2 regions of the Lawsonibacter sp. LCP25S3_E2 genome follow, and region 2 is predicted to be linked to the other one. Evidence: riboswitches for the same ligand, from Rfam matches in the RefSeq annotation. Region 2 holds a riboswitch; the other holds the start of a gene.
The links. A riboswitch is a leader RNA that binds a small molecule or an ion and turns the genes downstream of it on or off. The one in region 2 is predicted to bind glycine.
Positions count from the first base shown of each region.

Region 1 (7,086 bases), on a different contig from region 2:
AGTTCTGGAGCAAATAGCTCACGCCGATGGCGGAGATCATCACCGACATGCGGGGAGCGGTGCGCAGGGGCTTATAGGCCACCCGCTCAATGCAGAAGCCCAGGGCCACTGTCAGCACCAGCACCAGCAAGAGCATGACAGGGATGACCAGGGCAGGGGAGAGACAGGCGGCCAGGAAGGTGTTCAGATAAATACCCATCAGACCGGCTACCATGAACACATCACCATGGGCGAAGTTGATCAGACGCAGAATGCCGTATACCATGGTGTACCCGATGGCGATCAGAGCATACTGGCCGCCCACGGAAATGCCGAACAGCAGGGTGGAGATAAAAAATTCCATAGAATTTCCTCCCAATTATGTATGTGTGGTTGGGACGCTGGGCTGTCTCAAAAAGAGGAAGGCCCGCCTCCTTTTGAGGCGGCCCAGCCGGGGAATAATCAGGATTTGGCGGGGACCCTGTGGGGCCCCCGCCAAATATCCAGTCCGTTGTGTGCGGGGTGGACTTACTGAGCCACCGTCTGCTGGGTCTCCAGCTCCCAGGCGCCGTCGTTGGTGGAGTGCTTGATGTAAGCGGTATCGCGGACCGCATCGCCGTTGGTGTCGTCAAAGGCGATGTGGCCGGACACGCCGTCATACTCCACATCCCACAGCGCGGCCTTGATGGCGGCGGGGTCCACGGAGTCGGCGGCCTTGATGGCCTCCAGAGCCACATAGTAGGCATCGTAGCCCATAGCGGTGACAGCGGCCACGGTGTCGTTGCCGCCATTGGCGTCCAGAGCGCCGGAAGCGGTGTTGATGTAATTCTTCACGCCCTCATCGAAGGTGGGGTTGCCGCCCTCCTGATAGAAGGTGGAGACGTACAGCTGGATGTTGGTGCCCTTGGCGGCCTCCAGAACCATGTTGTCGTCCAGAGTGTCGGAGCCCACAAAGGGGATGTCCAGACCCAGAGAGGCGGCCTGGGTGATGATCTGGGTGGCGTAGGCAATGGACACGGGGGTAAAGATAACATCGGCGCCCTCAGCCTTGGCCTTGTTCAGGTAGGAGTTGAAGTCAGAGTTGTTGGTGGGGAAGGAGTCGGTGATGACCTTGCCGCCGGCCGCTTCAAAGGCGGTCTTGAAGAAGGCGATCAGGCCCTGGTCGTACTCGTTGCCCGCCTCGCCCAGACAATAGGCGGTCTTAGCCTGGAACTTATCCATGGAGAAGTTGGCCAGAACGGTGCCCTGGAAGGGGTCCAGGAAGCAGATGCGGAAGTAGTGGTCGTTGCCGGCGGTTACCTGGGGATTGGTGCAGGTGACGCCGATGGCGGGAATGCCTGCATTGCTGAAGGTGGGGCTGGCGGCAATGGACACGCCGGAGCCATAGGAGCCCAGCACCAGAGCCACGCCCTCGCTGACCAGCTGCGCGGCGGCGGTGGGGGCCTTATCGGTAGTGGAGCCGTTGTCGGCGTAGACCAGCTGGACCTGATACTCCTCGCCGCCCACGGTGACAGTGGGAGTCTCAGAGTTGGCAAACTGCATGCCCAGCATCTCTTTTTTGCCGCCGGAAGCAGAGTCGCCGGTGGCAGGCTCAAAGACACCGATCTTGACAACCTTGTCACCGGCGGCGGCAGAGCTGCCGGTGCTGGCGGAACCGCTGGGAGTGGAGCCGGAAGAGGTATTTCCTCCGCCGCAGCCGGCCAGCAGGCTCAGCATCATAGCAGCGGAAAGAGCGCTTGCAAGAAACTTTTTCATCATTCTTACTCCTTTTCCAAATAGGTTGCTCGCGCGGAATTGCCACAAAAATGTTTTTCTGGCAAATACACTTGTACGCGAATATGGTGACATTATACCTTGGTGCCAGGGAAAAAGCAATACAGATTTGCAAAGTATTTTCTGCAAAGTTGCAGATTTGCCTGTCAGAGAGCCGAGAAGAGGGGAGAACAAACGCAAGATATGGGAGAATGGGGACGTTTTAAAACCTGTTTTTGTAGTAGATACCGAAATACTGGAGGGAATATAAAAATATTTTGTATATATTAGCGAAATAAAGCAATCGACCGGAAAATTTTCTTGTAATTTGTGTGCTGTGAGCATATAATTGTCCTTAACAAACGGACAACTGAACAGGCCAGACGATGTTCACAGGGAAGCGGCCCCGTTTTAACGGGCCCACCGACGGTGTAACGCTCTCAGGTACGAGGACTGTGGACGGATGGCACTCTGGAGACACCCGCCCTGTGCGGGGGCCGAAGGTGCAAAACGGCGGAGCTTCCGCCGTCAATCTCTCAGGCAAAAGGACAGAGACAGCGCAAACGGATCGGGGCCAATCCGGACCCGCCGGGATCGCCGTCAATAGCTTGGAAAAGAGGGGTTTGGCATCGGGCCGGACTCCTCTGTTTGTCTGTTTGGGCTATGTTGCAGAGAGGGGAAGGATTAACATGATGGAAATGATCACCACGGTCAACAGCGCAGTCAGCGGCTTTGTGTGGGGCCCGATTATGCTGGCACTGTTGGTGGGGACTGGTGTGTTTCTCACCTGCCGCACCGGCTGGGTTCAGGTGCGCCGGTTTGGTTACATTATGAAAAATACAGTGGGATCTCTGTTTCGTAAGTCAGACAAAGACCATGGGAGCAATTTGTCCCCCTTCCAGGCGGTGACCACTGCCCTGGCGGGCACCGTGGGTACAGGCAACATTGCCGGTGTTACCGGCGCCATCTTCATCGGGGGCCCCGGCGCTGTGTTTTGGATGTGGGTATCTGCTTTCTTTGGCATGTGTACCAAATATGCCGAGATCGCCCTGGCTCTGGAGTACCGGGTGACCGATGAGAATGGCACCCACAAGGGCGGCCCCATGTATTACATTGAGCGGGGCCTGGGCAAGGGCTGGAAGCCCCTGGCCGTGCTCTTTGCCCTTTTGGGCGGTGTCGCTTCCTTTGGAATCGGTAATATCGCCCAGTCCAGCGAGATTGCCGGAGCCATGAATGGAATGTTCGGGATGGACACCAGGGTGGCGGGCGTACTGCTGGCCGTTATTGTGGCCGTTGTGGTCATCGGCGGTGTCAAGCGCATTGGTCAGGTGGCCTCCTATCTGGTGCCCTTTATGGCCATCTTCTATATCCTGGCCGGTGTGGTCGTGATCGTTATGCGCATTGGAGATGTCCCCGGTGTGCTTGCCAACATTGTGACCAGCGCTTTCAGTATGGAGGCGGTGGGCGGCGGTGTGTTTGGCTACGCCTTCATGGTAGCAATGAAGCAGGGTTTTGCCCGTGGTGTGTTCTCCAATGAGGCCGGACTCGGCTCTGCCCCCATTGCCCACGCTGCCTCCTCCACCGACGAACCGATCGAGCAGGCTATGTGGGGAGTGTTTGAGGTGTTCATCGACACTATTGTCATCTGTACCATCACCTCTCTGACGGTGCTTTTGTCCGGCCTGGAGCTGGGAGAGACTGCGCTGGCCGCCCATACCTCCAACGGTGCCGCGGCGGTGAAGGCCTTCAATACCATTCTCCCCGGTGAGCTGGGTGGCCTTATCATTCAAGTCAGCCTTTTGTTCTTTGCCCTTTCCACCATTCTGGGCTGGAGCTATTATGGTGAGCGGTGCTGGGGCTATCTGACAGGGGAGAATAAGGTGATCAAAATCGTCTATAAAGCAGCCTTTGTGCTGATGTGCGTGGTGGGGTCCACGGGCTCCGGGAAACTCATGTGGAGCATCGCCGACACCTTGAACGGCATGATGGCTATCCCCAACCTGGTGGGCCTGTTGGCCTTGTCCGGTGTGGTGGCCAGGCTGAGCCGGGATTATTTCAACAGGACCATAAAAAAATAAAACCGCTTTGACCGGCGGCCCTATCAGGGCCGCCGGTATTTTTTTGCATATGGCCGGGCCTGTCCTCATATAGATGAGACAAAGGCGGGTGAAGTTATGCAAAAGACAAAAGCATCCCAGGCATATCGCCAGGCGGTAGGGGCACTTCCCCAGCGCCTGCGGCGGGAGGCCCTGGCGCTGAGTGAGGCGGACCAGGGCAGAGTGGAGGAACTGCGGCTGCGGACAGGCTGGCCCATGACCGCCCTGCTGCCGGAGGGGGAGCGTTCTTTGGGGGGAGCACCGGTGGAGAGCCGAGAGTTGGAGCAGCTTTTGGAAATCGCCAGTCAGGCTTCGGTACACACAGTACTGCCTCAGGTGCGTCAAGGATACCTGACGATCCAGGGGGGGCACCGGATCGGCTTGTGCGGAACTGCCGCCATGGAAGCAGGGCAGATCCATGCCCTGCGCGCATTCTCCTCGGCCAGCATCCGCATAGCCCGGCAGATCAAGGGGGCCTGCGCCCCTGTTTTGGACGGGCTGTGTCCAGGGGGACGGTTGGCGGATACCTTGATCCTCTCTCCTCCGGGACTGGGAAAAACCACCCTGCTCCGGGACCTGATCCGTGCCGTGTCCTGGGGGGAGGGGTGTTGTCCCCTGCGGGTGTCTCTGGCGGATGAACGGGGAGAGGTAGCCGCCCTCTTTCAGGGGGAACCGCAGCTGGAGGTGGGGCCCCGTACCGATGTGGTGGAGGGCTGTCCAAAAGCCCAGGGACTCATGCTCCTTCTGCGGGCCATGAACCCACAAGTGCTGGCGGTGGATGAGATCACCGCCCCCGAGGATGTGGCAGCGCTGGAGACGGCGGCGGGGTGTGGCGTCACACTGCTGGCCACCGCCCATGGGGCGGGATGGGAGGACCTGGAGCGCAGACCGGTGTACCGTGCGCTGATGGAAAAGCGGCTGTTTCGTTACTGCGTCCAAATTCGGAGGGACGGAGAAAAGCGCAGCTATCACATAGAGGAGTTGAGGTAAATGGTCCATCTCATAGGAGCGACGCTGTTGGCGGCGGGGTGTGGATATTTGGGATTTCAGGCAGCGGAAACTCTGCGCCGGAAGAGCAGGAGTTTGAGACAGATGGCTCAGGCCCTGGCGCTGGTGGAAGGGGAACTAGAGCTTGGTTCCCCTCCTCTGGGGCAGCTGCTGGAGCGAGTGGCGAACCGCAGTGCCGGGCCAGCCAAAAGACTGATGGAGGCCTGTGTGCGAGGACTGGATCGGCTGGACCGAGAGGATTTTTCCACCCTTTGGCGGCGGCAGGTAGCCGGACTGGAGGAGCTGGGGGAGGAGGGAAGGGCTGCCCTGTCTCCTTTGGGTGATATATTGGGGCGCTATGACGGACAGGCCCAGCGGGAAGGGACCCAGGTGGTGCGCCGGGCTCTGGAGAAGTTGGCCCAGCGGTGGGAGGAGGAGCGCCGGCGGCAGGGCCGGGTCTACCAGGTTTTGGGACTGTCGGGCGGAGCGTTTCTGGTTATTTTATTGCTGTAAACGGGCAGGAGCCCCACGAAAAATACCAAAGAAGGTAGGGAAATTACATTGGATGTAGATCTGATCTTTAAGATTGCCGCCATTGGCATCCTGGTGGCAGTGCTCAACCAGGTGCTCAGCCGGGCAGGGCGGGACGAACAGGCCATGATGACCACGCTTGCGGGGCTGGTAGTGGTGCTGATGATGGTGGTGCGGGAGATTGCCAGTCTTTTTGACCTGGTAAAGACCCTGTTTGGCCTGTGATGGAGACGATGGTCAAGCTGGCCGGGGTGGCGGTAACAGCGGTGGTGTTCAGCGGGGTGTTACGGAAAAACACCCCTGAACTGGCTCTGCTGCTGACCGCGGCGGCCGGGGTGTGGATGCTGACCCTGGTGGCAGATGGCCTGGGGGCGGCGGTGGAGCTGATGGACGAGCTGGCCGGACAGGCGGGGGTGTCTGAGGTACTGCTGGAACCGGTGGTCAAGACAGTGGTCCTGTCTATCCTGACAAAACTGACCGCGGAGATCTGCCGCTCGGCAGGGGAGAGCGGGATAGCGGCCTTTGTGGAGACGGCAGGAAGTGTACTGGCTCTGGTGGTTGCCCTGCCCCTGGTGCGGGCGGTGGCCCAGCTCATGGGGGAGTTGCTGGTATGAAGCGGGTGGTAATTTTTTTGTGCTTGACGGCTTTGTGCGTGATTCCAAGTTTGGGAGCGGAGTTTTCGGTATCCGGGCTGGACGAGGTCATGGAACAGGCAGAGAGCTACGGTGTGGAACCCCAGGGGGACCTGGAACAGGGAATGGGAAACCTCTTTTCCGATGCGGCGGAGCAGGTGGGCGGTTTGCTGCGTGCCAGCATGGCTACGGGGCTGAAGCTGATGGCGGTGGTGCTTTTGTGTGGCCTGGCCCAAAGTGCAAAACTCCAGAGCTCGGATGAGGGGCTGTCAGCAGTCAACATCGCCGGGGCCCTGGCAATCACCGCCCTGACCATGACCGACATGTCAGTCATGATTGGCCTGGGCCGGGACACCTTAGGGCGAATGGAGGGATTTTCTTCCCTCCTGCTGCCGGTAATGGCAGTACTGACCGCGGCTACGGGGGGGATTACTGCCGCTGCTGTCCGCCAGGGGGTGACGGTGATGTTTTCCCAGCTGCTTATGCTGGCGATGGACCGGCTTTTGATCCCTATGGTCTATGCCTATGTGGCCCTGAGCTGTGCCCACGCGGCGGTGGGGAATCCCGGTCTTCAAAAGCTGGCAGGTCTGGTAAAGAGCATGGTTACCTTTCTCCTTACGGCTATGCTGTTGGCCTTTGTGGGCTATCTTACAGCCAGCGGAGCCATTGCAGGCAGCGTGGATGCGGCGGCCATTAAAGCGGCAAAGCTGACCATCTCCCGTGCCATCCCGGTAGTGGGGGGCATATTGGCCGACGCGTCCGAGTCGGTGCTGGCCGGGGCAGGAGTTCTGAGGGGGACGGTAGGAGCAGTGGGACTGGTGACGGTGCTGGCCATCTGCTTGACCCCCTTTCTCCGCCTTGCGGTACAGTACTTTGTGTTTAAAATCACAGGAGCCCTCAGCGCCTGTGTGGCTCAGCCCAGATTGAGCCAGCTCATTGAGGCCATCGGCGGAGCCTTTGGACTGGTGCTGGGGATGACTGGTGCCGGGGCGCTCATTTTGCTGGTGAGCCTGGTGTCTGCCATTACGGTGGTGACGGCATGATGGAGGGGGTGCGCGTGTGGCTGCTGTCCGTTCTGTCCGTCTCATTTCTGTGTGCCCTGGCCGATG
Region 1 is NZ_JBQKJL010000006.1:147,327-154,412, forward strand. Features, by position in the region: gene ACTQ3R_RS07515 (branched-chain amino acid ABC transporter permease) at 1-343, opposite strand, end outside; gene ACTQ3R_RS07520 (ABC transporter substrate-binding protein) at 508-1,734, opposite strand; glycine riboswitch at 2,115-2,197, shown strand; glycine riboswitch at 2,201-2,285, shown strand; gene ACTQ3R_RS07525 (alanine/glycine:cation symporter family protein) at 2,421-3,809, shown strand; gene ACTQ3R_RS07530 (stage III sporulation protein AB) at 3,906-4,817, shown strand; gene ACTQ3R_RS07535 (stage III sporulation protein AB) at 4,818-5,327, shown strand; gene spoIIIAC (stage III sporulation protein AC) at 5,376-5,570, shown strand; gene ACTQ3R_RS07545 (SpoIIIAC/SpoIIIAD family protein) at 5,570-5,959, shown strand; gene ACTQ3R_RS07550 (stage III sporulation protein AE) at 5,956-7,020, shown strand; gene ACTQ3R_RS07555 (stage III sporulation protein AF) at 7,017-7,086, shown strand, end outside.
Region 1: linked by a shared signal. The riboswitch ahead of ACTQ3R_RS07525 (alanine/glycine:cation symporter family protein) and the one ahead of ACTQ3R_RS14790 (alanine/glycine:cation symporter family protein) in region 2 are both predicted to bind glycine.

Region 2 (7,086 bases):
GCGCCCAATACATCGGATAGTTGTAGTTCTACCCCGCCCAGACGGCTCAGCGCATCCTGAATGCGCTGCCGCTTCCCCTGCAGCTCCTCCTCATAGGTCATGTGCCGGAATTGGCAGCCCCCGCACCGGCCGTAGAGCGGGCAATCGGGCTCCAAGCGTTCCGGCGAGGAACGAAGCAGCTGCACTCCCCTGCCCCAGGCCACATGTTTGTTGACCTTCAGCAGCTGCACCTGCCACTGCTCCCCCCGGATGGTGCCGGGGACAAACACCACCCGGCCCTCCAGCCGGGCGACTCCCATACCCTCGGCCGTATATCCATCCACCTCTAGGGTGTATACGCTGTTTTTCTTCCAGGCTTCCATGGGCAATTCCTCACTGTTTTCCTTATTTTCTCCATCATACCATGTCCGTTCCCCTTCGTAAAGGAAAAAAGCCCGGCCTCCTCCCAGAGGCCGGGCGAACGAGAACTTTTTACTTCTTGCAGGTCCCAACCCCGTGGGTAGAGCTGACCACCATACCGGTGAGGGCAAACAGGCCGATGGCGTTGGGAATGACCATCAGGTTATTGAACATATCCGTCATCTCCCACACCAGATCGTTGGACATCAAAGTACCCAGGAAAATAAATACCAGGCCGATGGCGGAATAAATCTTGGCAGACTTCTTGCCAAACAGATAGACCACATTGATCTTGCCGAACAGGTTCCAGCTTAGAATGGTGGAGAAGGCGAAGAAGAACAGACACACCGCCACAAACATGGCGCCGGCCTCCGTTCCCATCACGCTGCCAAAGGCAGTCTGAGCCAGGTTGGCCTTATTCAGAGTCGTGCTGGCCGCGGCAGCGCCGCACTCCGCCAGAGGTCCGTCCGGAGTATATAGGGTGGAGATGACCACCAGAGCGTTCAGGGTCAGCACCACGAAGGTATCCATGAAGACGCCGATCATGGCCACTACGCCCTGGTCGTGGGGGTCGCTCACATTGGCCTGGGCGTGGGCGTGGGGAGTGGAGCCCATACCGGCCTCATTGGAGAACAGGCCACGCTTGGCACCCTGGCTGATGGCCTCCTTCAGGGCATAGCCAAAGCCGCCGCCGATAATGGCCTGGGGCTCAAAGGCATACTTGAAAATCATGGCAAAGGTAGCGGGAATGTAGGCAGCCCGCATGACCAGTACCACCAGGCCGCCGGCCAGGAAGATGACAGCCATGACGGGGACAATCTTCTCCGTCACCGCGGCCAGCCGCTGCACGCCGCCCACAAAAATCAGGCCGCACACCACCACCAGCACGATACCCACGATCCAGGAGGGCACACCAAAGGCGGTCTGGAAGGTGGAGCCGATGGAGTTGGACTGCACCATGCAGCCCATAAAGCCCAGAGCCAGGATAATGGCTACCGCAAAGAAGCCGGCCAGGAATTTACCGAACGCACCCTGAAACGCGGTGGTAATGTAGTACACCGGGCCGCCGTGATAGGAGCCGTCCGGGTCCTTCCGGCGGGTCTTGATGGCCAGAGTAGCCTCGGCATAGATGGTAGCCATACCGAAGAAGGCAATGATCCACATCCAGAAAATAGCGCCTGGTCCGCCGGCCAGGATGGCGCCGGAGGCACCCACGATGTTGCCGGTACCCACCTGGGCAGCAATGGCGGTGGCCAGAGCCTGGAAGGAGCTCATGCCGTGCTCCTGCTTCCCGCCGCTGAGGGACAGGTTGCCAAAGACCTTTTTCATCCCTTCTCCAAAGCAGCGCACCTGGACAAACCGGGTTTTGATGGAATACCACAGGCCTACGCCGATGAGCAGGAACACCAGAATGTAGTTGGACAAATAGACGTTGATGTTAGCCACAATTGGGTAGAGCACTTCCTCTACCGAAGCGATGAATTCGGACATATTGATTTTCTCCCTCCTAAAAAATAAAAAAACGGAACGACCGATAGAATCGACCGCTCCGGAGAATATACGCCCGGCAACCAAACCGTGCGCATAAAGCAGATGCCCCCAGGGCACCTGTTTCCTCTGTCCTTTTGCCTGAGAGATTGGCAGGGCGTGAACCGTCCCCGCTTTGCACCTTCGGCACTCGGCTTAACGAGCTTCTCCAGAGTTACATCCGCGCACAGTCCTCATCCCCATAGGGAAACCTGAGAGTGTTACTCCTTCGGCAGGCCGCTTTGGCCATTTTCCTGGGCGCTTCGTCTGTCCTATTCAGTTGCGTGGTAACCATACCACAGCAGGGAACATTTGTCAACCCCTGGCGAACAATTATACGTCAGTCACGGATTCCTAGCAGTCTCCCCCAGTTTCTTTGTTTAGTTTCACAGTAAAAGTTTACAATTTGGTCTTTTTTCTAACCTCTGAGTGTGATATACTCTATCACGATTAGCTAAAATGTATTACTATGCGCAAATTTTGTCGCAAATCTGCAACCGAGAGGTGTTTTCGTTATGAGCCTGTTTACCAAACTTTTTGGCACCTCCTCTCAGCGGGAGCTGAAGTCCATCTACCCCATCGCCGACAAGGTGGACGCTCTGGAGGAGGAATATAAGGCCCTTACTGACCAGCAGCTTCAGGCTAAAACCCCCGAGCTGAAAGCCCGCCTTGCCAACGGCGAGACTCTGGACGACATTCTGCCCGAGGCCTTTGCCGCCTGCCGTGAGGCTGCCTGGCGTGTGCTGGGTATGCGCCCCTATCGGGTCCAGGTGGTGGGCGGCATCGTGCTGCACCAGGGCCGGATCGCCGAGATGAAGACCGGCGAAGGTAAGACCCTGGTGGCTACCCTTCCTGCCTACCTGAACGCTTTGGCAGGCAAGGGCGTGCATGTTATTACCGTCAACGATTACCTGGCCAAGCGCGACAGCGAGTGGATGGGCAAGGTGTTCCGTTTCATGGGCCTGACCGTGGGCCTGGTGATTCACGGCGTGGTGGGTGAGGCCAAGAAAGCCGCCTATCAGGCAGACATCACCTACGGCACGAACAACGAGTTCGGCTTTGACTATCTGCGGGACAACATGGCCATCTACTCTCAGGAGCTGGTCCAGCGGGGCCACGCCTTCGCTATTGTGGACGAGGTGGACTCCATCCTCATCGACGAGGCCCGCACCCCCCTGATCATCTCCGGCCAGGGCGAAAAGTCCACCCAGCTCTACACCATTGTCGACCAGTTCGTCTCCAAGCTCAAGTGCCAGCGCATCGCCAAGGTAGACGACAAAGAGGAAGAGGATACCAGCATCGATGCGGACTACATCGTGGATGAAAAGGCCCGCACCGCTACCCTCACCGCACGGGGCATCCAAAAGGCCGAGCAGTTCTTCCAGGTGGAAAACCTGGCCGATATGGAGAACACCACCCTCTCTCACCACATCAACCAGGCCATCAAGGCCCGTGGTGTAATGAAGCGGGACATCGACTACGTGGTCAAAGACGGCCAGGTCATCATTGTGGACGAGTTCACCGGCCGTCTGATGTTCGGCCGCCGGTATAACGAGGGCCTCCACCAGGCCATCGAGGCCAAGGAGCACGTGGAGGTGGCCAACGAGTCCAAGACCCTGGCTACCATCACCTTCCAGAATTACTTCCGTCTCTATGACAAGCTCTCCGGCATGACCGGTACCGCCATGACCGAGTCGGAGGAGTTCGGCACCATCTATGAGCTGGACATCGTGGAGATCCCCACCAACAAGCCTCTGGCCCGTATCGACGACCCCGACGTGGTCTATAAGAACACTGCCGGCAAGCTCCGGGCTATTGTCAACCAGATCGAGGAGTGTCACGCCAAGGGGCAGCCCGTACTGGTGGGTACTGTGTCCATTGAAAAGTCTGAGGAGCTCTCTGAGATCCTTAAGCGCCGCGGCATCAAGCATAACGTTCTGAACGCCAAGAACCACGAAAAGGAAGCTGAGATCGTGGCCCAGGCTGGTAAGTTCGGCGCCGTCACCGTGGCCACTAACATGGCCGGCCGTGGTACTGACATCATGCTCGGCGGCAACGCGGAGTTTTTGGCTAAGGCCGATCTGCGCAAGGCCGGCATGAGCGATGAGCTCATCGCCGAAGCCACTGGCTTTGCTGAGACGGACAACCAGGAGATCCTGGATGCCCGGAAACAGTTCTCTGAGGCGGAGGCCAAATATAAAGACGAGATCCGCGCCGAGGCCGACAAGGTCCGGGAAGTGGGCGGATTGTTCATTCTGGGCACCGAGCGTCACGAGTCCCGGCGTATCGACAACCAGCTGCGCGGCCGTGCCGGCCGTCAGGGCGACCCCGGCGAGACCCGGTTCTTCCTGTCCCTGGAAGATGACATCATGCGCCTGTTCGGCTCTGAGCGGGTGATGAACATGATGGAGAAGCTGGGCGTGGACGAGGATACCCCCATTGATGCCAAGATGCTCTCCGGCGCCATTGAGAACGCCCAGAAGCAGGTAGAGTCCCGGAACTTCCAGACCCGTAAGAACGTGCTGCAGTATGACGACGTGATGAACACCCAGCGTGAGATCATCTACAAGCAGCGCCGCCAGGTTCTGGACGGCGAGGACCTCCAGGCCTCGATCCAGAATATGCTCCGCACCATGATTGAGTCCGCCATCCAGGGCCACATCGGCGAGCAGAACCACATGACCGCCGATGGCTTCCAGGAAGCCATCTCCCACTTCCGCACCATGTTCCTGCCTGTGGGAGAGCTCATGCTCTCGGACGAGGAGCTCAGCCAGTATGATGCCGAGGGGCTCACCCAGCTGGTTCTGGACAAGGCCCAGGCCGTCTATCAGGCCAAGGAGCAGGAATTTGGTTCCCCCATCATGCGGGAGCTGGAGCGGGTCATCATGCTCCGGGTGGTAGACGAGTACTGGATGGATCACATCGATGCCATGACCGAGCTGCGTCAGGGCATCGGTCTGCGGGCTTACGCCCAGACCGACCCCGTGGTGGCCTACAAGAAGGAAGGCTACGAGATGTTCGAGCAGATGGTAGCCGCCATTCAGGAAGAGACTTTGCGCCGGCTGTTCCTGGTCCGTCTGAGAAAGAACGAGGAGGTCAAGCGGGAGCGGGTGGCCAAGGTCACCGGCGAGTCCGGCGCCGACGACGGCACTGTAAAGAAGCAGCCCGCCCGCAAGGTGATCAAGATCGGCCGCAACGACCCCTGCCCCTGCGGCAGCGGCTTGAAGTGGAAGAAGTGCACCTGCAAGGAGTATCACCCTGAGCAGATGTAACACCCCAAAACCTGAACAAGAAGGCCCGAGACCAATGGTCTCGGGCCTTGCTTTGTTTTATCGTTTATTCGTTGTCCTTTTCCCGCTCTTTTATCCTCAGGGTGCTGATAATCAGCACTCCGGTCAGAATCAAGTCTCCTACAAAAAATACCAAGACCTTCCGGGCACTCAAGAAAAGGAACGGGGTCAGCACCAGTGTATAAAGCCCCCACAGTCCCCAGAACGCCGCCAGAACCGGGTGCTTTGGAAATTTCAGGCTCATTCCCCCGGTCACCAGCAGCGGGGCGCTCCAAACCAGGGCCTCGTCCAGCCTTGCGTGCCGAAAAAAGGCCAGTAAGGTAAAGACGAAAAGGCCGAAAAACACCAGCATCAACCCCAGGACGATTCGAATATTCGGACTGTATTCCTTCTGCGGTGCCGCAGCCATTGGTGGATCGTCTGTCGTCTCCTGGGGCTCAATCCCCCGTACCAGGCTGTCCATGGATACCTCAAACAGCTCGCACATTTTGACCAGCTTATCCAAATCCGGCACCGATGCATTGGTCTCCCACTTGGACACCGACTGCCGGGATACCTCCAGCGCTTCCGCCAGGTCCGTCTGGGACAGGCGCCGGGCCGTTCGTTCCTGGTAGATTCGCTCCCCCAAGGTCACATCCATCTCTCCTCTCCGCTTGGATGACTCCATGGTAGCAGCTGACGGGTAAAATGTCCACCAATCGCCCTTGGAACCTTCGCAACCGGCGGTTGCCCCCCACTCACTCAGCTCAATTTCTCCCCTACCACAGGGATCAGGCTGATGAGCCATGCAAAGGGCAGGGACAGCAGGAAATAAATAAGGGCAAACAGAGGCACCGCCAGGACCACCGGCAGGGACAGCATAGAGATTCCAAACCACTGGAACACCATCACCCACAGCTGATGGAACAGGTATATGCCAAAGGCATAGGCCCCCACCTCATAGACCGCCCGTTTCCGGGACCGCTCCTCACTGACCCCCAGCACATACCGAAACAGGGTACAGAAGGCCGCGGCGGTGAGCACCACATTGGGGGTGGTATAGCCATACCAAAGCGCCCGGTCTCCTCCCAGAAGCCTGGGCCCCATCAGCGTCAATACCAGCCCCAGAATGCCCAAAGCATAGAGCGCAAATTCTGAAAGGCGTCCAATGACATAGTGGCGCAGATACCAGCCGCCCACATAGCACCCCACCCACCCCAACACCAGGTGGATGTCCAGCCGCTCCAGCTGCCTCACCCATAGGCTGTTGGGATAAAAAGCCGACCAAAGGGGCAGCAGATTGGCCAGCAAAAAGCACAGGATCAGAAAATACCGCACCTCTCCCCGGCTGGCTGAGGAAACAAAACGGTGGAGTACGGGATGAACCAGATAGAGACCGATGAGCGGATAGAGGATCCAAAGATGGAAGTAGGTGTTTCCCTTGGCCGCAGACAGCAGCGCACTCCAAATTCCCTCCAGAGAAACGGTTCCGCCCCCCAAAAGGTGGGCAGCTATGGCATAAACCGCTCCCCAGAATACCAGCTGGCAAAAGGCAGGCAGTGCCAGTCCGGTGAGCGCCCCGGACAGATGGGGCTTGCCTCCCTCCAGGGCGAACATCCCCCAGAGCATAAACAGCGCCGGAATTGCCCAGCGGGTAAGGCCTTCATAGACGCTCAGCACCTGCCACTGTCCTGAACCCGCAGCTACCAGCTCCTGCCCGCTCTGGGCCAGCAGCAGAAGAATGGCGCACAGCACGGTAAACAGCCGGAAGAAACCCGGCCAACCCAGATTTCGGCTTTTGATTGCCATCAGCCCCGCTCCGGCACGATCTCGATCCAGTATCCATCCGGATCGGCGATGAAGTAGATTCCCATAGCCGGATTCTCAAAGC
Region 2 is NZ_JBQKJL010000023.1:32,461-39,546, reverse strand. Features, by position in the region: gene rlmD (23S rRNA (uracil(1939)-C(5))-methyltransferase RlmD) at 1-362, opposite strand, end outside; gene ACTQ3R_RS14790 (alanine/glycine:cation symporter family protein) at 472-1,890, opposite strand; glycine riboswitch at 2,007-2,109, opposite strand; gene secA (preprotein translocase subunit SecA) at 2,442-5,198, shown strand; gene ACTQ3R_RS14780 (helix-turn-helix domain-containing protein) at 5,263-5,856, opposite strand; gene ACTQ3R_RS14775 (acyltransferase) at 5,958-7,004, opposite strand; gene ACTQ3R_RS14770 (VOC family protein) at 7,004-7,086, opposite strand, start outside.